Regions from separate parts of the Caulobacter sp. GW821-FHT10C03 genome, predicted to be linked through region 2. Evidence: predicted binding sites of a transcription regulator. Region 2 holds the regulator's gene; each other region holds the start of a gene.
What was found. Region 2 encodes LexA, which represses DNA repair genes until DNA is damaged. Its sites were predicted from a motif close to ATGTTCNCNANNTGTTCT; they were not measured.

Region 1 (7,146 bases), on a different contig from region 2:
AACTCGGCCGGCGTCTACGAGACCAAGCCGGTCACCTACACCAAGGCCGCCACCATGACCGTGGGCGCGACGCGCGACCTCGGCACGCTGAAGGGCGGCGACATCGCCGGCCTGACCATCGACAACGGCCAGCTCTATGTCGGCGGCTACACGACCAACGGCTCGCTGACGGTCAACAACGTCAAATCCGCGTCTTCAGGCGGTTCTGACGGCTTCGTCGCGCGCGTGTCGCTCGACCTCACCAGCACTTCCGGCGACACCCTGGCCTATTACGGCGGCACGGGCGACGACACGGTCACCGGCATGGCCGTCTCCAACGGCCAGGTCTGGCTGGTGGGCTCGGCCGGCAAGGACCTGGCGGGCCAGGCCACGGTCGGCACCAAGGACGGCTACGTCGCCCAGATCGACATGGCCACCGGCGACGCCACCTGGGAACAGCGCCTGACCGGCAAGGACGGCTACGCCACCCCGACCTCGATCGCGGTCGACGCCTCGGGTTCCAGCGCGCTCGACATCTTCGGCCTGCCGCGCGGGACGATGAACTACACCCAGTCGGACAAGATCGTGTCGGCGACCTCGGCGCGGCCGGGCGACACCTTCCAGATCCGCACCCGCGAGCGCGGCCCGCTGACCACCATCACCATCGGCGCCGACGACACGCTCGACACCCTGGCCGACAAGATCCGCCGGGCGTCGGGCTACGCCGCCAAGGTGTCGATCTCCAGCGACGGCAACATGCGCAAGCTGAAGATCACCCCGGCCTACAACACCTCGACGGTGGAAGTGCTGCCGGGCAAGGGCGACAGCAATGTGCTGAGCGCCCTGGGCCTGGCTTCGGGCATCGTGCGCAACACCAAGACCGACGACGGCCGCACCGTCTCGGCCGACGGCAAGGGGCCGGTCTACGGCCTCAAGCTGCCCACCGAGCTCAGCTTGGTCGACGAGACGGCCCGGGCGACCACGGCCGACCTGCTGAAGTCGGCCACGGCGGCGATCCGCAACGCCTATCGCGAGATGGCCGACATCGCCAACGGCGTGAAGGCCGACGGCTCGGCCACCACCTCGGGCAAGACCGGCGGCACGGCCCCGGCCTATCTGACCAACCAGATCGCCAACTACCAGGCCGCGCTGGACCGCCTGACCGGCGGCAGCTAGGCCGCGCATGGCCTTCGCGGCCGCCGTGACGCTTGAAACCGTCATCGACGCGTCGTAGCCAGGGGGCATGGAACTTCTCAAAGATCGACGCGTGCTGCTGGGCGGCGGAGCGGCCCTGGCGGTGATCGCGGGCCTAGCCGTGGCCTTCACGCTGATGGGCGGCAAGGACCGCAAGCCGGCCGAGGATCCGCCGGCCTCGCGCGGCGGCCTGATCGTCGAGACCGGTCGTTCGGATGACACCAAGCTGAACGATCCGGCCCGCCCGCTGCGCTGCTTCGTCGGCGGCCAGTTCGTGGGCGAGACCACCCTGGCCGAATGCGCCAAGAAGAACGGCGTGGCCACCGGCGCCCTCGACGTCGGAGTCGACGAGACCGGGGCCCTGGCCGCCGCCGACCAGGCCGGCACGGTGCTGACCCCGCTGCCGCCGCCGGCCGTGGCCGCGCCTGTCGCCACGCCCGCGGCGACGCCGGCCGCCTCGGGCGCGACCTCGGCGCCGAGCGCGCCCCTGGCCGTCTGCCAGCGCTATCTCGGCGGCCAGTGGAACAAGCTGCCGGGCGAGATCACCCAGAACGCCTGCATCCAGCAGCTCTTCGCCGGCAAGTGCGAGCGTCCGGGCGGCGCCACCTACGGCCGCTGGGGCGACGAGACGCTGCGCCTGCTGCCGGGCCGCGTCGAGGCCTCGTCCGACAACCGTTCGTTCCACCTGGTGGTGGAGCAGGCCGCCAACTGCGCCATTCCCAGCGTCGGCTAGAGCGCAGCAGGGTCAAGTTTGGGCGGTTGATCCGCCCGGGCCGCGCTATGGATATTTGAATGAGAGCCTTTCCCGCGGGGAAAGGCTCTTGGGCCGAAGGAGTTTTCTGATGCGCGTTTCCCCCATCGCCGCCGTCCTGGCCCTCGGCGTCGCCGCTGTCGGCCTGTCGGGCTGCGTCAAGGCCACCCGCGCGCCTTTCGACCAGGGCGTCTGCAACCACGTCATCGAGAAGAAGGACGGCACGCTGCAGTTCAACCCGGTCGAGCGCAACGTGCCCAACATGGAGACCTGCGCCGCCACGCTGGAAGGGATGCGCATCCGCTTCCTGCGCATGGGCCTCCGCAAGGAGCAGCTGACCGGCTCCTACCAGGGCAAGTTCATCTTCGTGGAACGCGAGGGCATCTATCTGGGCGACAGCTACGAAGGCGCCCGGTTCATGTCGCTGGTGCGCACGGGCGACGGCCGTCTGGCCGTGCCCGGCGCCTTGCCGGCGCGCTAAGACCGTTTCCGGGAGGCGAGGAGAGGGCGGTGGATAACCGCTCTCTGTTCACAGGAACGTTTGGTGAACAATTCTTGATTTCCGCCTTGCTGAGTCGTTAACGTCTCCGCTCGAGATTCCGGCGCATAGGGTCGCCGGGCGAGAACAGGGCATTCGCCAAATGGCTGGCAGCGTCAACAAGGTCATCCTGGTCGGCAACCTCGGGGCCGACCCCGAGATCCGCACCCTCAATTCGGGCGACCGCGTCGCCAACCTGCGCATCGCCACGTCCGAGACCTGGCGCGACCGCTCCAGCGGCGAGCGCAAGGAAAAGACCGAGTGGCACCGCGTCGTGATCTTCAACGACAACCTGGTGAAGGTGGCCGAGAGCTACCTGCGCAAGGGCTCGACCGTCTACATCGAGGGCGCGATCCAGACCCGCAAGTGGACCGACCAGCAGGGCCAGGAAAAGTACTCCACCGAGATCGTGCTGCAGAAGTTCCGCGGCGAACTGACCATGCTGGGCGGCCGTGGCGACGGCGCCGGCGCTGGCGCTCCGTCGGGCGGCTATGACGAAGGCTACGGTTCGGGCGGCGGTGGCGGCGGCTACGGCGGCGGCCAAGGCGGCGGCAACTTCGGCGGCGGCGCTCCGCGCAGCCAGCCCAGCGGCCCGCGCGAGAGCTTCTCGGCCGACCTGGACGACGAAATCCCGTTCTAAGGGCTCGCCTGAGCGCCTGGATCTGAAGACGGCCGGTTCCGCGAGGAACCGGCCGTTTTTCTTTGGGCGCGCGCAAGGAAGAGGCGACGGGGCGTCAATTGTGCAGTTTCCGTGAATTTCGAAGGCTCATCGAATTGAAGTAGTATTTCTCAATTGCAACCAAACGGCGATCTCGCCTACGGTCTCGCTTGTACAAATCAGTGAGGCGTAGCGTGGCCGGTTCGCTTTTGGGTATCGAGTTCGTCGCCGATCGGCGAAGCGGTGAGACGTCGAGCGGCGGCGGGTTGCGGCGCGCCGTGCAAACACCGCCCGCAAGGCGGCCGGGGGCGTCGGCGCTGACTGTCGTCGGGCTGTTGGCCTCGCTTTTCACCGTGCTGGCTCCCTTGAGCGCTTGCGAAGCGCAGCCGCCGTCTCCTCCGCCGTTGGCCAAGAAGTTCAAGCCCCAGGTGGATGTCCTGGAGGCCTTGCTCTTCCCCGAGGGGCAGGACCTGGTCGTCCGTTTCGACGATGTGATCGTCGGTCAGGGGCGGCCCTTGACCGCCACGAAATGGGACCCGCCCGGCCCGAAGACGCGGGGGTCGCTTGAGATAAGAACTTTGCTGGGGGGCGATTTCGTCGAGGCCGGCACAGGTCTCGCCAAGGGGCGGCCGGCGAATTTCGTGCAGCTGTACGCGCCGTCCCTGCAGCCGTTCGCCGGCCATCCCGACCAAGTGTTGCGAGTCGCGTTCGGCGATGGCGCGGCGGAGCAGTTGAAGGTCGTGGAGCGGCCGGGCTGCATCGTCGTCGCAAGTCACGACCATGGGCGTATCAGCCGGATGGCGAGCGTCACCGAGGCGGACGCCCTGAATCACACAAGTGGAGAGTCCGGTCGCTCCGACGAGATCCGTGCGCGGGTCGAGGACTGCAGGACGCGCGCCGCGGCCGCGGCCGTGGGGGCGTGGGGCGTTTTTTCCGCGCCGGGCGAGGCGGTCATCAAGGTCGATGGTTCCCCCGCGACCGGTCCCGCCGCCAGCCTCTTCGATGAAGAGGTCGCCCGGGCGCTGCCCAGGATTGAGCCGGGCCTTTCAAAGCAACGATTTCACGAATTGACGGCCGGAGGAAACTGAGATGGCGAAGCGTAATCCTGCCAACGAAATTCCCGCTTATCTCAAGGCGCTGAACAACTATGCGAAGAAGGTGAATCTGCTCCTGCAGACTCCCGAGAAGCAGGCCCAGATCGTCTATGCCTTTACCAAGAGCTATTTCGACAATGATCCTGGCCTGGGGGTGTTCCGCGTAGACAGCCCGGGCGTCGATCCCGCGATTTTCAAGGGCGCCCTCATCAAGGCGGTCAAGCGGTACGCCGCGGCGCTTCCTTTCGATGTCGGGGCGGAGATAGGCTACGATCCTCAAACCGGCGGCGTGACGCTGTCGGTCGAGGGCACCTACAAGAAGCAGGGCGTCAAGTCGGTCGTCACGCTCGGCGGCACCAAAGCGATCGATCTCAATACCTTCGGGCTGGCGGGCCTCGATGGCGAACTGGGCAACCTGCTCAAGCTGGGCTTGAAAGTCTACAGCAGCCCGTTCGACGAGACGATTTCGATCGAATACAGCTTTGGTGGTCTGGGGCTCACCAAAACATCCGCCATCGTCGTTGGCCGCGATGATGGGTTGGTGACCTCGACCCTGTCGGGGTGGATCCGGGACTCGATAAACAACAATGGTCTGCCTCAGGACAGCTTGAAATACCAGGATGAAATCACCGAGCGAATGCTGGTGAACATCAGGAATGCTGAAAGAACGCATACGAATTACGACCTGGCCGCCGACCTCGCCGCGCAGATCTTCCTGAAGACGCAGCCCAGGAGGACCGAAAATACGATCACGCTGTACTGGGCTGAGGGAAAAATTACCGAATACTATGTGCAGCGGACGCGCGACCGTGTGACCGGCGCCGCGACGCTGAAGGTTTCCTACGTCGACAAGTCGATCACGACCGTAGGCACCATGGTCGGCGAGTTCACGACCGAGGCGTTCTATCAATACGATCAGAAGACCGGTGCGATGCTCGGCCGGTCCTACAGGTACACCCGGAAAGCCGATGGCGTTCAGTTCATCGACTTGGCCGGAAGCGGCGATGTAAAGCCTGCGACGGCGGATCTCATTCAGGCCTTCCGCCGCCGAACGGACTCCTTCTGCTTCCTCGCCGGCACGGAAGTGCTGATGGCCGACGGCTCGGTCAAGTCGATCGAGCATGTCCGCGTGGGCGACCAGGTGCAGTCTTTCGACGAGACCGGCGCGCTGCAGGCGTCGACGGTCGTCGAGATCTATCCTGGGGAGGCCAACGAATGGCTGCGGTTGCCCAATGGCGTGGAGGTTACGCCTGGGCACTCCTTCCTGACGGAACGCGGCGATTTCCAACCCGTCGGCGAAATGGTCCAGCAGGGCGTGAAGGCCGTGGCCGCCGACGGCGGGGCGGTCGATCTGTCCGGAGCCGAGGCTATCTCATCCGAAGTCGCCGTTCCGATCTACAACTTCGAGGTCGCTCTCACCCATACCTATATTGCCGGTGGACTGCGCGTGCACAATACGTCGCGCCCGCCGAGCCTGTCCGATGACGCCGGAATATGGAGTGCTCCGAAGTTCATCTCCAACGGCGTCTACGAATACACGACGACGGACGAGAACGGGACCTGGACCTACCGCACCCACGACGCCGACGGCGACGGGGTGGTCGACTACACGACCTATGAGGTCGAGCGCGCCGGCGGTTGGAAGGAACGTGGTCGTCTCGGCACGAGCGAGGACGGCGTCGTCGCTACGGTGCTGCAGGAAATTCCGCCGGTGCGGTTCGCCGATTTCGCTCAGGCGCTCGGCAGCGCGCTGGGTTCCTATCTCGGCAATGGCAACGTCGCGACCAGCGTCGCCGCCAGTGCGGTGCTGGGGGCGGTCGGCCAGAATATCGGCCAACTCATCGACCTGAAGCACGGGCTCGATCTCGGCTTCCACGCCAATGGCGAGATCAAGAAGGCCTTCGCGGACTTCAGCCAGGATCTCGGCCAGGCGTTCCAGGGCGCGGTCGCCGGGCAGATCGGCAGCTATCTTTCGCTCGAGCTCGGCAAGGCGCTCGGCCTGTCCGGTTTCGGGGCCGAACTGTTCCAGAGCGTCGGCGGAACGATCACCTCGACGATCATTGGCAACGCCATGGGCGGTCGCGCCCTGTTCGACGGCCTGCGGGCCGCCGAAGCTTTCGGAACCAGCACTTCCGCCGCCGCCGCTGGCGGCTACAGCGCCGGCGTTCTCGGCAGCGCCATCGGCAGCTTCTTCGGTTCGAAGCTCGGCTCGATGGTGGTTCCGGTGCGCACCCAGGCAGGCGCGGCGTTGTCTTCGCTGGGCTCGACCCTGGGAACGATCGCATTCAGCAGCGGGACCAGCGCCGGCATCGTCTCTACCTTCGCCGCGGCGATCCATGCCCAACTGGCCGCGTCCTTTGGGAGAATCGCCGCCTCGATCCTCGTGCCGGGCATCGGGGCCTTTGTCGGCTTCGTGATCGGCGCGCTGATCGGCAACCTGTTCGGGCGCAAGAAGCCGAAGATTCCGACGGCCAGCGCCGAAACCGTGTTGCAGCTGCCTTACGCCCGATACGAGGTCGGCAGCATCGTCACCGCGAACGGAGGCAACCGAGCGCTCGTCACCTCGATGGCGACCCTGGCGCGCGATACGCTCAATGGCGTCATCGGCATGGTCGCCTATACCGACGATACCGCCTACGTATCCAACCTGAACGGCTACAGCACGACCCAGATCTACGGCCACACCGGCAACCAGATCTATGTCAAGGTGAACGGCGTTCAGAAGAACTTCGGCTCGTCGGATGAAGCCGTCGGCTATGGCACGGCCATCGCCATCAAGAACACCAAGATCGTCGGCGGGGACATCTTCGCCAAACGGGCGATCAGCAACTCCCTGGCCACGGACATCACCGCCTTGGCCAGCGACATCAATCTCGCGGCCGAATACAGGCGCTACCTGGAGTCACGCTACGAGATCAACGCGCTGATCGCC
Region 2 (7,146 bases):
TGGTGAAGCGGCCGGAGTTGGACCAGTTGCCGCCGCCGATGATGTCGTAGCTGTCGAGCACGCCGGTCTCGCCAGCGTCGCAGTACCAGTTCTTACGCGACGGCGCGAGGATGCGGGCCTTGGGTTTGCCCTCGGCGTCACGGCAGGCGTACTGGATCTGCTGCAGCACGAAGACGTGGTCCGGCGACTTGGCCAGCAGCACGTCGATGTCGCCCGGAACCACCTTGCGGGCCGGCAGGTCGCCGCCGGCCTCGACCACGCGCGGCAGCCGGTCGCCCTTGATCACCAGCGCGCCGACCAGGCCGCTGGAGACCTGGATCGCCGTCGAGCCGTGGACGTGCGGGTGGTACCAGAAGGTGCCCGCCGGGTGGTCGCCCGGGATGTTGTATTCGTACTCATAGGTGAAGGTCGGATTGGGCGGCAGCTGGCGTAGGACGTTGTCGCTGATCCCCGCCGGGCTGACCCACAGGCCGTGGCTGTGCAGGTTGGTGGTGTTGAAGCAGTGCGGCTCGTTGATGTCCTCGGGGTGGCCGGGACAGTTGGCCTCGGCCGGCAGCAGGTTGCGGATCTTGACCCGCACCGTCTGGCCCGGACGCGACACCAGGGCCGGCGCGACGTAGGGCCGGCCGGGCTGCGACGGATGCAGGCGGTCCTGGTAGGCCCGCAGCTCGACGTCGTCGAAGGCGCCCTCGTACTTGTCCTTGCCGATCTGTTTGCCGCTGTTGGGGTTCCAGATCTTGGCCTTCAGCAGGACGATGTCGAGATTGGCCTCGACCTCGTCGCCCTTCGGCGGCGGGGCCGGCACGGCGCCGAACTGCTTCAGCGGCGACTCGGGCGGGGCTTCGCCCGGCGCGACCATGGTGAGGATCGGCGGATCGGAGACCGGAGCCGCCTGGCGGGCCAAGGCCGTTCCGGCCGGCAGGGCTAGGGCCAGCGCCGCTCCGCCCAAGAGTCCGAGTTGTCGCATGTGCACCCCCGTGCATCCCAAAGATGCGGGAGGCTGGGCGCATCGCTTCGGTAGATCAAGCCGGATTCACAACCTTGGGAACCCATTTTGAGCAGCCGAGGCCTTTAGTCGCCCAGGCGTTCCTTGGGCAGATGCTGGGTGACGGCCGGCGGGGCCAGGACCATCACGGCCGCGAAGCTGACGGCGGCGCTGGCCGCGAAGGCGGCGGCCATCAGCACGGGCATGATCCGCTGACGCCGGCGCGGCGCGCGCAGCAGGGCGCGGGCGTAGGACAGGGCGGCGGTGTCGAGGGCGGAATCAGCGACGGACATGCGGGAAATCATGCCCGATCGCGCCCCGGTGGCAACGGCCCGGTGGCGCGGCTGTTCGCCGCTAGGCCCCGAAACAGAAAAACTCTCTCCGTAAAGGGATGACGCGCCGCCCCTGCCCGGACTAGAAGCGAGGCCTGAAAGGCGGCGTCATGATCCTGGTCATCGATAACTACGACAGCTTCACCTACAACCTCGTGCATTACCTGAACGAGCTGGGGGCCGAGACCGTCGTCCATCGCAACGACGACCTGACGGTGCAGGAGGCCCTGGGCCTGAAGCCGCAGGCGGTTCTGCTGTCGCCAGGTCCCAAGGCCCCCGACCAGGCCGGCATCTGCCTGCCGCTGCTGCGCGGCGCGCCCGACGATCTGGCGATCCTGGGCGTGTGCCTGGGCCACCAGGCCATTGGGCAAGCGTATGGCGGCGAAGTGGTGCGGGCCAAGGAGGTCATGCACGGCAAGACCAGCCCGATCCGTCACGCCAACAAGGGCATCTTCAAGGACCTGCCCGACCCGTTCACCGCCACCCGCTATCACAGCCTGGCCGTGCGCCGCGAAGACCTGCCGGCCGAGCTGGAGGTCACCGCCTGGACCGCCGACGGCGAGATCATGGGCGTGCAGCACCGCACCCGCCCGGTGCACGGCGTGCAGTTCCACCCCGAATCCATCGCCACCGAGGGCGGCCACCAGTTGCTGGCCAACTTCCTCGACCTGGCCGGCGTGCGCCGCGACGCCCAGATCTGGGTCTAGGACGGGGCCAAGCACATGTCCGACGCCTTCAAGCCTCTGCTGGCCAAGCTGGCCGACGGCCAGACCCTTTCGGAAGACGACGCCGAGGTCTTCTTCAGCGCCTGCCTGCGCGGCGAGCCGACCCCGGCCCAGGTGGCCGCGGCGGTGACCGCCATGCGGCTGCGCGGCGAGACCGTGGGCGAGATCGCCGCCTGCGCCCGCGCCATGCGCCGCGCCGCCGTGCACCTTGAGCACCCGTATGACGTGGTCGACGTCTGCGGCACCGGGGGCGACGGCCTGCACACCCTGAACATCTCCACCGCCGTGGGCTTCGTCGCCGCCGGCGGCGGCCTGAAGGTGGCCAAGCACGGCAACCGCGCGGTGACGAGCAAGTCGGGCACCGCCGACGTGCTGGCGGCCCTGGGCGTCAATATCGACGCGACCCTGGTCCAGCAGCGCGCCGCGCTCGACAGCGCCGGCATCTGCTTCCTGTTCGCCCAGTCGCACCACGGGGCGATGAAGCACGTGGCGCCGATCCGCCAGCAGCTGGGCTTCCGCACGATCTTCAACCTCTTGGGTCCGCTGACCAATCCGGCCGGCGCCAAGCGGCAGGTGGTCGGTGTCTCGGCCCCGCGCTTCGTCGAGCCGATCGCCCGCGCGCTCGGAGCCCTGGGCGCCGAACGCGCCTGGTCCGTGCACGGCGGCGGCATGGACGAGCTGACTATCACCGGCGAGACCGAGGTGGCCGAATGGCGCGAGGGGGCGATCCGCCTCTTCACCATCACGCCTGAGGCCGTGGGCCTGCAGCGCGCCTCGCTGGCCGAGATCACCGGCGGCGATCCGGCCTTCAACGCCGCGGCCCTGACCCGCCTGCTCGACGGCGAGACCGGCGCCTATCGCGACATCGTGCTGCTCAACGCCGCCGCCGCCTTCCTGGTGGCCGACAAGGTCGAGACTCTGCGCGAAGGCGTTGAGCTGGCCGGGGCCGTGCTTGACGACGGCCGCGCCAAGGCCGCCCTCGCCGGCCTCGTGGCCGCCACCAACGCCGAACCTGTGACCGCATGACCGACATTCTCGCCAAGATCGCCGACTACAAGCGCGAGGACGTCGCCGGCCGCAAGGCCGTGCGCTCGCAGGCCGAGGTCGAGGCCGCCGCCAAGACCGCTTCGGCGCCGCGCGGCTTCAAGGCGGCGCTGGAAGCCAAGCATGCGCCGGGCAAGCTGTCGCTGATCGCCGAGATCAAGAAGGCCTCGCCGTCCAAGGGCCTGATCCGCGCCGACTTCGATCCGCCGGCGCTGGCCAAGGCCTATGAGGACGGCGGCGCGGCCTGTCTTTCCGTGCTGACCGACGGCCCGAGCTTCCAGGGCGCCGACGAATACCTGGTGGCCGCCCGGGCGGCGACCGCCCTGCCCTGCATCCGCAAGGATTTCCTGGTCGACCCGTGGCAGGTGGCCGAGAGCCGCGCCCTGGGCGCCGACGCCATACTGGTGATCCTGGCGATGATCGACGATGCGCTGGCCGCCGAACTGATGGCCGAGGCCGCGCGCCTGGGCATGGACGCCCTGGTCGAGGTGCACGACGAGGCCGAGACCGAGCGCGCTGGCCAGTTGGGCGCGACGCTGTTCGGCGTCAACAACCGCGACCTCAAGAGCTTCGTCGTCGACCTGGCCGTCACCGAGCGCCTGGCCAAGCTGGCCCCCGCCGGCTCGCTGCTGGTCACCGAAAGCGGCCTCTTCACCCATGCCGACGTGGTGCGGATGGAGGCCTGCGGGGCCACCGCCATGCTGGTCGGCGAAAGCCTGATGCGCCAGGCCGACGTCACGGCCGCGACGCGCGAGCTGATCGGCTAGACTTCCCATAACGGCGCTCGGCCACGTTTCGGCCAAGCTCGCGCTTCTCAATGCCCCTCGGTGTTCGACATCGAGGGGCTTTTCGCATGACCGCCGGCAAGACGTCGCTTCGCTCGAAACTGGGCGCGCATCTGATCGACTGGGCCAGGACCCTGGCGCTGACGGCGGCCATCGTGCTCGTGCCGCGCACGGTGCTGTGCCAGCCGTTCGTGATCCCGTCGGGCTCGATGGAGCCGACCCTGCTGGTCGGCGACCGCATCCTGGTCAACAAGTTCGCCTATGGCTGGAGCCGCCATTCGGCGCCGTTCAGCCCGCAGATCGGCCATGGCCGGCTGATGGGCCGCGAACCGCAACGCGGCGACGTGGTGGTGTTCAAGAAGCCGGGCGACGGCCGCACCGACGTCATCAAGCGCCTGATCGGCCTGCCGGGCGACGAGCTGCAGGTGGTGGACGGGGTGCTGCGCATCAACGGCGCGCCGGTGGTTCAACAGTCCCTGGGGACGCGGATGGAGGACACCCCGTTCGGCGTGCTGCCCGCCGAGCGCTTCGTCGAGACCCTGCCGGGCGGCAAGACGCATCTGGCCAACAGCTACGGCCCGCGCACGGCGGCCGGCAACACCGCCGTCTATCGCGTGCCCGAGGGCTGCTACTTCATGATGGGCGACAATCGCGACAACTCGCTCGACAGCCGCTTCGACCCGGGCCCGATTCCGGCCGGCCAGGCCCGCTGCGCCTGGAACCCGGCGGTGGACGCCAATCTGCCGGCGCAGATCGGCATGGGCTTCGTGCCGTTCGAGAACCTGGTCGGCCGCGCCGAGATGGTGGTGTTCTCGTGGGAAAGCGGCGCCGGCCCGCGATGGAATCGGTCGTTCCAGCGGCTGTGAATCGGCGGTTGGGGTCCGGGAATCGCGGTCTCGGCGGCCATATTCTCGGAGCTTCGGGCGCGGCCCAATCGGACCGTCTACGGAAAATCACAGCTTGGTTCGCCTTCTCGGCCCGACACGGCCGACTGAGAACGGCGGACTTATCCGACGTAAAATCAGTCATTTAGGACCTGGGTCCTGACATGAGCGGCGCGAACGAACTGGCAGAACGCCGGTCGCCGTAATTCACTTGACCTTAACCAAGAACACCTAGAGAACATTCGCAAGGTTTGCGGTTTGTTCCGCGACGACTTGCGAGGCCGTCATGCTCACCCGCAAGCAGCACGAGCTGCTGATGTTCATCCACGAACGGATCAAGGAGACCGGTGTCTCCCCCTCCTTCGACGAGATGAAGGAGGCCCTGGACCTGGCGTCGAAGTCGGGCATCCACCGGCTGATCACCGCCCTGGAAGAGCGCGGCTTCATCCGCCGCCTGGCCCACCGGGCCCGGGCGCTGGAGGTGGTGAAGCTGCCGCAGCAGGCCACGACGGCCGCCCCGCCCAAGGGGCGCGGGGCGTTCCGGCCGCAGGTGCTGGAAGGCGGCGGCCCCGCCCCTTCGGCGCCCGCCCCGACCCTGCCGATCGCCAATGACAGCCGCGAGCTGCCGATCCTGGGCCGCATCGCCGCCGGCACGCCGATCGACGCCATCCAGCACGAGCGCGACCGCCTGCCGGTGCCCGAGAGCATGCTGGGCGGCGGCGAGCACTACGTTCTCGAGGTGCAGGGCGACTCGATGATCGAGGCCGGCATCCTCGACGGCGACTATGTGATCATCCGGAAGGGCGACACGGCCAACAGCGGCGAGATCGTCGTCGCCCTGGTCGGCGAGGAAGCCACGCTGAAGCGCCTGCGCAAGAAGGGCGGCTCGATCGCCCTGGAAGCGGCCAACCCCAAGTACGAGACCCGCATCTTCGGCCCCGACCAGGTCGAGGTGCAGGGCAAGCTGGTGGGGCTGATCCGCCGCTATCACTGACAGCTTGGGCCGGCACGACGGTTCGAGGGCGCGATCGCGAGGTCGCGCCCTTTTCCGTTTCGGGGGCGCGGCGATGGCGCCCGACCGGCCAGTGTTGACTCAGTCAATAAATCTCCAATATTGACGCAATCAACATTGGAGGCCGCATGACCGATCGCCACGACACCGACGTCGCCACCCTGCGCGCCTTCAACCGCGTCTACACCAGCCGCCTGGGCCTGCTGGACGCCAGCTATGACGGCAGCCCTTTCACGTTGAGCGAAGCGCGGGTTCTCTACGAGCTGGCCAACCGGACCGACGCGATGGCCGCCGACATCGCCCGCGCCCTGCGGCTGGATCCGGCCCAGGTCAGCCGTACGATCAAGCGCTTTTCCGAACGGGGCCTGGTCACGGCGCGCGAGAACCCGGCGCACGGCCGCCACCAGTTGCTGAGCCTGACCGATGAAGGCCGCGCGACCTTCGCCGCTCTCGAAGCCAACACCCGCGCCAGCGTCGGCGCCCTGATCAAGGGGCTGCATCCGCTGCAGCGGGCGCGCCTGCTCGAGGCGGCCGGCGCGATCAACGAGGTGTTCGAGGGCGGTCCGCCCGAGGTCGTGCTGCGGGCCTTGCGCCCCGGCGACCTGGGCCTGGTCGCCTCGCGCCAGGCGGTGCTCTACGCCAGCGAATACGGCTGGAACGGTGACTACGAGGCGCTGGTGGCCGGCATCCTGGCCGACTTCCACCACAACTTCGATCCCGCCCGGGACGACGCCTGGATCGCGCAGGCCAGCGGCCGGATGGTCGGCTCGATCTTCCTGGTGCGCGGCGATGCGCCGGGCGTGGCCAAGCTGCGGCTGCTCTATGTGGAGGCGCAGGCCCGAGGCCTGGGCGTCGGCCGGCGGCTGGTCGAGACCTGCGTCGAACGCGCCCGGGCGCTGGGCTACCAGCGGCTGGACCTCTGGACCGTCAGCGTCCTGACCGCCGCGCGCCGGCTCTACGAGCAGGCCGGCTTCACCCTGACCCACGAGGCGCCCGGCCGCCAGTTCGGCCACGACCTGATCGACCAGACCTGGTCGCTGGACCTCTAGACCGCCAGCGCTTTCGCCGCCGCGTCGAAGCCGGCCCAGGCCGCCGCGGCCAGGGCCGCGCCGGTGCTGGCGCGGCGCACGCCCAGGCCCGGCAGGTCGGCGAGCTTCATGTCCGGCCCCCACAGCAGCACGTTGACCGGCTTGGGCGCCACGGCCGCGACGATGGCGGCGATGTCGTCGTACTTCGTCACGCCCGGCGCGTAGAGGCAGTCGGCGCCGGCCTCGGCATAGGCGACCAGGCGCTCGATGGTCGGGGCGAGGTCGTCGCGGCCGATCAGGAAGCCTTCGGTGCGGCCAACCAGGATCACGTCCTGGCCCGAGGCGTCGATG
Region 3 (7,146 bases), on a different contig from region 2:
GGGCGGCCTGGGCGGCGTTGCGGTCGGCGGCGGGGTGCAGGCGGAGGAAGGCTTCGCGCAGGGTCTCGTCCGGACGCAGGATGGCCAGCGACTGGTCGAGCATCACCGCCGGAACGCCGCGCGTCACCGTTCCCGCCGTCGGCGCCAGCACGCCGGCCGCCAGGTTCAGCAGGGTCGACTTGCCCGCGCCGTTGGGGCCGCGCACCGCCACCCGCTCGGGACCGGCCAGGCGCAGGCTGACGCCGTCGAGCACCGGCGGCCGGCCGGGCCAGGCGAAGGCGACGTCCGCCATCGATAGCACCAGCCGCCCCGCCGGCAGGCCGGTCGGCGGCAGGTCGAAGCCCAGGGTCCGCGCCCGCTCGACCCACTTTTCGGCGCTCTCCACCGCCTCGCGGGCGCCGGACTGCAGCCGCTCGGCCAGGCGGCGTTCCTTGCCGCCGGTGTTCTCGGCGCGCTCGGCCCGGGCGCCGAGCAGGATCTTGGGCTCGCTGCCCTTGGCGGCGAAGCGCTTGCCGGCGGCGTCGCGGCGGGCCTTGCGTTCGAGCGCGGCCTGGGCTTCGCGGGCGGCGCGGCGCTCGTCGCGTTCGGCGCTGTCCAGAGCCCGGCCGGCGGCCTCCACCTCGGCCGCCTTGCGCTCGGCATAGAGGTCGTAGCCGCCGCCATAGCTGGCCGCGCCCAGGCTGGAGATCTCGACGATGCGGTCCATGCCGCGCAGCAGGGCGCGGTCGTGGCTGGCGACGATCGCCCCGCCCTTCCAGCGGGCCAGCACCTGGGCCACGAGGTCCCGCGCCTGGGCGTCGAGGTGGTTAGTCGGCTCGTCCAGCAGGATCAGGTCGGGCGCGGCCAGCAGCAGGGCGGCGAGACCCGCGCGGGTCTGCTGGCCGCCGCTTAGGGCGCTCGCGGGGCGGTCGGGATCGAGGCCGGTCAGACCGACCTCGGTCAAGGCCTCGTCCAGCCGCGCCGGCAGGGTCCAGTCGGCCTCGGCGAAGTCGGTGTCGTCCCCCAGCCCCGCCTCGATGCGCGAAAGCCGCCGCCAGGCCTGCCCGACGGCCAGGCGGTCGGCCAGGATCGCGTCCGGCGCAAGCTCGGGCGTCTGGTCGAGCACGCCGATCGTCCCGACCCGGGCGATGGTCCCGGCCAGGGGCGCCCGCGCGCCGGCGATCAGCGCCAGCAGGGTCGACTTGCCCGCGCCGTTGCGACCGAGCAGGCCGACGCGCTCGGCGCCGACCGACAGGTTCAGGTTTTCGAAAAGGACGCGGCCGTCAGGCGCGGCGGCGGAAACGGAGTCCAGAGTGATGAAGGCGGGCATGGGAAACCACGAACAGGGAAACGGGAAGGACGAAGCGGTCTTCCGTCTGGCTGATCATGGCGGCCTCCATCAGGGGTGGAGCAGCCGATGTAGAGGTCGCGCCGGCCTTGGGCAAGCGCGACCGCGATTCAGAACGTCTTGCTGACCATCACGAAGGCGCTGGCCGAAGGGCGCGTGATCAGGGGCGATATGGCGGTCGCCGAGTCGGCCTTGATGGCGTCCCGATAGTCCGGCAGGACCAGCATGCTGTCCTTGTCGATGATCCGGTAATCCACGACCTTCGAGTCGGTGTCGAACAGCACGCCGATGCCGACGCCGAAATCCGCGCGATTGCTCCCCTCCTTCTTGCCCAGACCCAGGGCCCAGCCGACGCCGAACTGGTCGATCTTGGCGTCGCTGTCGAGCACGGCCGTGAACAGCGGACCGCAGCCCACCACCTGTCCGCTGGAGTCGTTGGCGAGGGCGAACGGACCGCAGGCCACGAGCTTGCCTACGCCGTCCCACCACCTCGCCCAGTTGCTCGGGCCTTCGCCTTTGTCGACTTTGACGTCTTTGGCGTTCCTGCCGGCGCTGATCCCCTGGAAAAGGCTCTGGTTCCGCAGCAGGTAGTGGGTTTCGACCGCGATCTGGATGTCGACGTCTTCCGACTTCTGGACCTGGGCCAGCACCTCGCCGTCCTGGCGGGTGATGAACTTGATGGCGTCGGCGCGCCGACCGCCGAGATTGCCGCTGACCAGCGCGCCCGTGCCGGCATAGAGGTCGGCGACGACGCTCTTCTTGTCGAGTGTCGTCGTCTTGGTTTCGACGACTTCGGTCGTTTCGGGCGTCCCGCCGTCCTTCGTGGTCGTGGTCGTGGTTTTCGTCTCGACCGTGGCTTTTTCCGCGTCCTGCGCCTCGCCGTTCCCACCGCCGCTGCCGGTTTCGACGGCCGGAGGGGCCTGATCGCCGCCGCCACCGCCGGCCGCGAGCGCAAGGGTCGAGGCCTTCTGAATGGCCGAGGGCGGCAGGGCCGTAGCGATCGGGGCGTCCTTGATCGCCGCCGCGGGCGCCTTCCTGGCGGCCGTCGGCTTGACGGCGGCGGGCTTGACCGCGACCGGCGTCGCGTCGGAGGCCTCGCCGAACGTGGTCACCGCGCCCTCGCCGGTCTTGACCGACATCGAGCCGTCAGCGCCGAAGGTGATCGTCACCTCGCCGACGATCTTGACCGTCGGCTTGGTCGAAGCGGCCATGACCGCCGCCGGCGCCAGCCAGGCCGCGATCGCCACGACACACGCGCGTGAAAGTGCTTTCCGCATGCCAGCCCCCCAGCATCATGCTCATGAAAACAATGTCGGAAACGCTCGCCGTTTGGGCGCGAACAGGAGTGCGCCATGGCGTTTTCGAATAGTGACGTTATCTCGAATTTATTGCAACCATGAATTGCTAAGCTCGAAACACTGAAGCCATGGGTTAGCCGAAAATCAGCAGATCCCGTCGCGCAGGCGCGGCTGCTCGGCGCGGCCGGCGCGATAGGCGCCGCAGCGGGCCTGCTTGCGGGCGTCTTCGGCGAAGGGCGGCGGGGGCGGGGGCAGGCCGCGAGGCACGAACTTCGCGGGCGGCGGGGCGAGGCGGCCCACGGGTCCCATCCGCGGCGACGGGGCCTTGGCGGCGAGACTGCCCCAGCACTTGTCCTTCTCCTCGTCGGTCAGGTGCTCGCTGCTGAGGCCCTTGCAGGCCCGGTGGTAGCGACCCCAGCGGAAGTCCGGATTGCCCTCGGTCAGCTTCCAGCGATCGACGGCCCGGGGATCGACCCGCCAGGCGGGATCGATCCCCGGCGCGGCGGGGCCGGGCGAACCGGCCGACGGCCCGCCCTCTCCTTCCAGGGCGGCGGACGCGACGCCGTCGTGGCTGGTCCGAGGTTCGGAAGCGCTGAGCGCTGAAGGGGCGGACGACGTTCTGGCCGCCCGTTTCGGCGCGGGCGGCGGATCTTCCTCCTCCGTCCGATCGAGCTCGACCAGCATGGCCGGCGGCTCGACCGGCGGCGGCGCGCGCTCGACCAGCGACAGCAGGCCGATCAGCAGCAGGTTGGCGGCCAGACCCGCCGGAGCCGCGACCGCCCATCGTCCAACCTCGCGTCGCCCCCGCCCCATCGCCCGCCACCGAAGATTGCCCTGACGACGAATGCTCGCGCTTCGATGGCGTCCGAAATTCGACCGCGCGGCGCCCGCTTTGCGCCCTCGAAATCGCCTCCTGCTGACATCCGGTGTCAGCAGGACTGGCAGCAGGATGGCTGCGGCGTTTGTTCGCATGTTGTTCTTGTGTTAATGCCGCGCCAGCGCCCTACATATAGCCGCTGCGCCGCGCCTCGCGCGTGGCTCCCAATCCGACCTTCGAGCGTTCCGGACACCATGGCCGAGCAACTGAACTTCATCCGCGTCCGCGGCGCCCGCGAGCACAATCTCAAGGACGTCAGCGTTGACATTCCGCGCGGCGAGCTGGTCGTGCTGACCGGCCTGTCGGGCTCGGGCAAGAGCTCGCTGGCTTTCGACACCATCTATGCCGAGGGCCAGCGCCGCTATGTCGAGAGCCTGTCGGCCTACGCCCGCCAGTTCCTCGAGCTGATGAGCAAGCCGGACGTGGACCTGATCGAGGGCCTGTCGCCAGCCATCTCGATCGAGCAGAAGACCACGTCGCGCAACCCGCGCTCGACCGTCGGCACGGTGACCGAGATCCACGACTACATGCGCCTGCTGTGGGCGCGGGTCGGGGTGCCCTATTCGCCCGCCACCGGCCTGCCGATCGAGAGCCAGACCATCAGCCAGATGGTCGATAAGATCACCGTCCTGCCCGAAGGCACGCGCCTCTACCTGCTGGCCCCCGTCGTGCGCGACCGCAAGGGCGAGTACCGCAAGGAGATCGCCGAGTGGCAGAAGGCCGGCTTCCAGCGGCTGAAGATCGACGGCGAGTACTATCCGATCGAGGACGCCCCGGCCCTCGACAAGAAGTTCAAGCACGACATCGACGTGGTCGTGGACCGCGTGGTGACCAAGGCCGGCATGGAGCAGCGCCTGGCCGACTCCCTCGAACAGGCCCTGCGCCTGGCTGACGGCCTCGCGGTGGCCGAATGGGCGACGATCGACGAGGGCGAGAAGGAGCCCAAGCGGCTGCTGTTCTCCGAACGCTTCGCCTGCCCGGTCAGCGGCTTCACCATCGCCGAGATCGAGCCGCGCCTGTTCTCGTTCAACAATCCGGCCGGCGCCTGCCCCACCTGCGACGGCCTGGGCGCGAAGCTGGCCTTCGACGCCGACCTGATCATCCCGGACAAGGACAAGACCCTGCACAAGGGCGCCGTCGCGCCCTGGGCCAAGGGTCCCTCGCCGCTCTACACCCAGACCCTGCAGGCCCTGGCGCGCCACTACGGCTTCTCGATGGACGAGCCCTGGTACAAGCTGCCGGAAAAGGCCCGGACCGTGGTGCTGAACGGCTCCAAGGGCGAGAAGATCAAGTTCACCTACGACGACAACGCCCGCAAGTACGAGGTCGACAAGCCCTTCGAGGGCGTGCTGCCGAACCTGGAACGCCGCTGGCGCGAGACCGACAGCAGCTGGGTGCGCGAAGAGCTCGGCCGCTACCAGTCCGACACCCCGTGCGAGGCCTGCGGCGGCAAGCGCCTGAAGCCCGAGGCCCTGGCCGTGAAGGTGCATGGCCTGGACATCGCCGCCGTCTCGAACCTGGCCATCCGCCCGGCCCGCGACTGGTTCACGGCGCTGGAAGGCCACCTGACCGACAAGCAGCTGGAGATCGCCCGGCGGATCCTCAAGGAGATCAACGATCGCCTGCGGTTCCTGGTCGACGTCGGCCTCGACTACCTCAACCTGTCGCGCGGCTCGGGCACGCTGTCGGGCGGCGAGAGCCAGCGCATCCGCCTGGCCAGCCAGATCGGCAGCGGCCTGACCGGCGTGCTCTACGTGCTCGACGAGCCGTCGATCGGCCTGCACCAGCGCGACAACACCCGCCTGCTGCAATCGCTGCAAGGGCTGCGCGACCTCGGCAACTCGGTGCTGGTGGTCGAGCACGACGAGGAGGCCATTCTCACCGCCGACTACGTGATCGACATGGGCCCGGCCGCCGGCGTCCACGGCGGCGAGATCGTCGCCGAGGGCAAGCCGGACGAGATCATGGCCAATCCGGCCAGCGTCACCGGCCAGTACCTGACCGGCGCGCGCGAGATCGCCGTGCCGGAAGAGCGCCGCCCGATCAACAAGAAGAAGATGCTCAAGGTCATCGGCGCCAAGGGCAACAATCTGAAGGAGGTCACCGGCGAAATCCCGGTCGGCACCTTCACCTGCATCACCGGCGTCTCGGGCGGCGGCAAGTCGACCTTCACGATCGAGACCCTCTACAAGGCCGCCGCGCGCCGCCTGAACAACGCCAGCGACGCCCCGGCGGCGCACGAGCGCATCGAGGGCCTGGAGAACTTCGACAAGGTCATCGACATCGATCAATCGCCGATCGGCCGCACCCCGCGCTCGAACCCGGCGACCTATACCGGCGCCTTCGGCCCGATCCGCGACTGGTTCGCCCAGCTGCCGGAGAGCAAGGCGCGCGGCTACGGCCCGGGCCGCTTCAGCTTCAACGTCAAGGGCGGCCGCTGCGAGGCCTGCCAGGGCGACGGCGTCATCAAGATCGAGATGCACTTCCTGCCCGACGTCTACGTCACCTGCGATATCTGCAAGGGCAAGCGCTACAACCGCGAGACCCTGGACGTGCTGTTCAAGGGCAAGACCATCGCCGACGTGCTGGACATGACGGTCGAGGAGGCCGCCGACTTCTTCAAGGCCGTGCCGCCGATCCGCGACAAGATGGAGACCCTCAAGCGCGTGGGCCTCAGCTACATCAAGGTGGGCCAGCAGGCGACGACCCTGTCGGGCGGCGAGGCCCAGCGGGTGAAGCTGTCCAAGGAGCTTTCCAAGCGCGCCACCGGCCGCACGCTCTACATCCTCGACGAGCCGACCACCGGCCTGCACTTCGAGGACACCAAGAAGCTCTTGGAGGTGCTGCACGAGCTGGTCGACCAGGGCAACACCGTGGTCGTCATCGAACATAACCTCGACGTCGTGAAGACCGCCGACTGGCTGCTGGACTTCGGTCCGGAAGGCGGCGACGGCGGCGGCGAGATCGTCGCCGTGGGCTCGCCCCAGGACGTGGCCAAGGTCGAGGCCAGCTGGACCGGCAAGTACCTCAAGGAACTGCTCGACCGCCACGAGGAGCGCCGCCTGGCGCGGGTGGGCGAGCTGAAGAAGACCAAGCGGGCCTGATCAGGGCGTCCGCCTGAAGCGAGCTTGAAACAACAAAGGGCGGCGGGTCTCCCCGCCGCCCTTTTTCATGTCGGTGTCCCTCGAGGGATCAGACGTCGAACGGCCCCCTCGGAGCGGCCGGCGCGGCATCGGCCGCCCGTTCGACGATCTCGCGATAGATGAAGGCCGACGGGGCGTAGATCGTCACGCTGGTCAGCACCGTGATCAGGCCGCCGACGGCCAGGCTGAGCACGCCGGTCGGGGTGAGCAGCGACTCCAGCGTCAGCTTCTGCGACTGCATCAGGTCGTTCAGGGTGTCGAGGTTGAAGCCGCTGAGCGCGCCGCCCAGCAGGGTGATGATCAGGAACAGCAGCAGGTAGACGACGACCGCCAGGATGGTGGCCACGAAATAGGCCCCGAACATCGGCCAGAAACGTCCCTTGGTCAGGGCGAACGAGCCGAAGACGTTGATCTTGCCCTCGGTGAAGGTCAGCACGTTGGCCAGCGACAGGCGCACGCCCAGGAAGACCAGCACGGCGATCGAGGCCGGCACGATCAGCA

Region 1: the regulator LexA is predicted to act here: its motif matches at 2,459-2,476, upstream of ssb (single-stranded DNA-binding protein).
Region 3: the regulator LexA is predicted to act here: its motif matches at 3,588-3,605, upstream of uvrA (excinuclease ABC subunit UvrA).

What each region holds. Positions count from the first base shown of each region.
Region 1 is NZ_JBWKNI010000023.1:69,644-76,789, forward strand. It holds gene AC07NG_RS22370 (hypothetical protein) at 1-1,155, shown strand, start outside; gene AC07NG_RS22375 (hypothetical protein) at 1,223-1,906, shown strand; gene AC07NG_RS22380 (hypothetical protein) at 2,016-2,405, shown strand; gene ssb (single-stranded DNA-binding protein) at 2,566-3,102, shown strand; gene AC07NG_RS22390 (hypothetical protein) at 3,315-4,208, shown strand; partial or broken gene AC07NG_RS22395 (hypothetical protein) at 4,210-7,146, shown strand, end outside.
Region 2 is NZ_JBWKNI010000015.1:119,577-126,722, reverse strand. It holds gene AC07NG_RS18695 (multicopper oxidase family protein) at 1-967, opposite strand, end outside; gene AC07NG_RS18690 (hypothetical protein) at 1,072-1,278, opposite strand; gene AC07NG_RS18685 (anthranilate synthase component II) at 1,428-2,024, shown strand; gene trpD (anthranilate phosphoribosyltransferase) at 2,040-3,068, shown strand; gene trpC (indole-3-glycerol phosphate synthase TrpC) at 3,065-3,853, shown strand; gene lepB (signal peptidase I) at 3,940-4,737, shown strand; gene lexA (transcriptional repressor LexA) at 5,042-5,749, shown strand; gene AC07NG_RS18660 (bifunctional helix-turn-helix transcriptional regulator/GNAT family N-acetyltransferase) at 5,896-6,816, shown strand; gene AC07NG_RS18655 (isocitrate lyase/PEP mutase family protein) at 6,813-7,146, opposite strand, start outside.
Region 3 is NZ_JBWKNI010000029.1:45,792-52,937, reverse strand. It holds gene AC07NG_RS24270 (ABC-F family ATP-binding cassette domain-containing protein) at 1-1,309, opposite strand, end outside; gene AC07NG_RS24265 (hypothetical protein) at 1,438-2,574, opposite strand; gene AC07NG_RS24260 (hypothetical protein) at 2,770-3,438, opposite strand; gene uvrA (excinuclease ABC subunit UvrA) at 3,697-6,606, shown strand; gene AC07NG_RS24250 (hypothetical protein) at 6,695-7,146, opposite strand, start outside.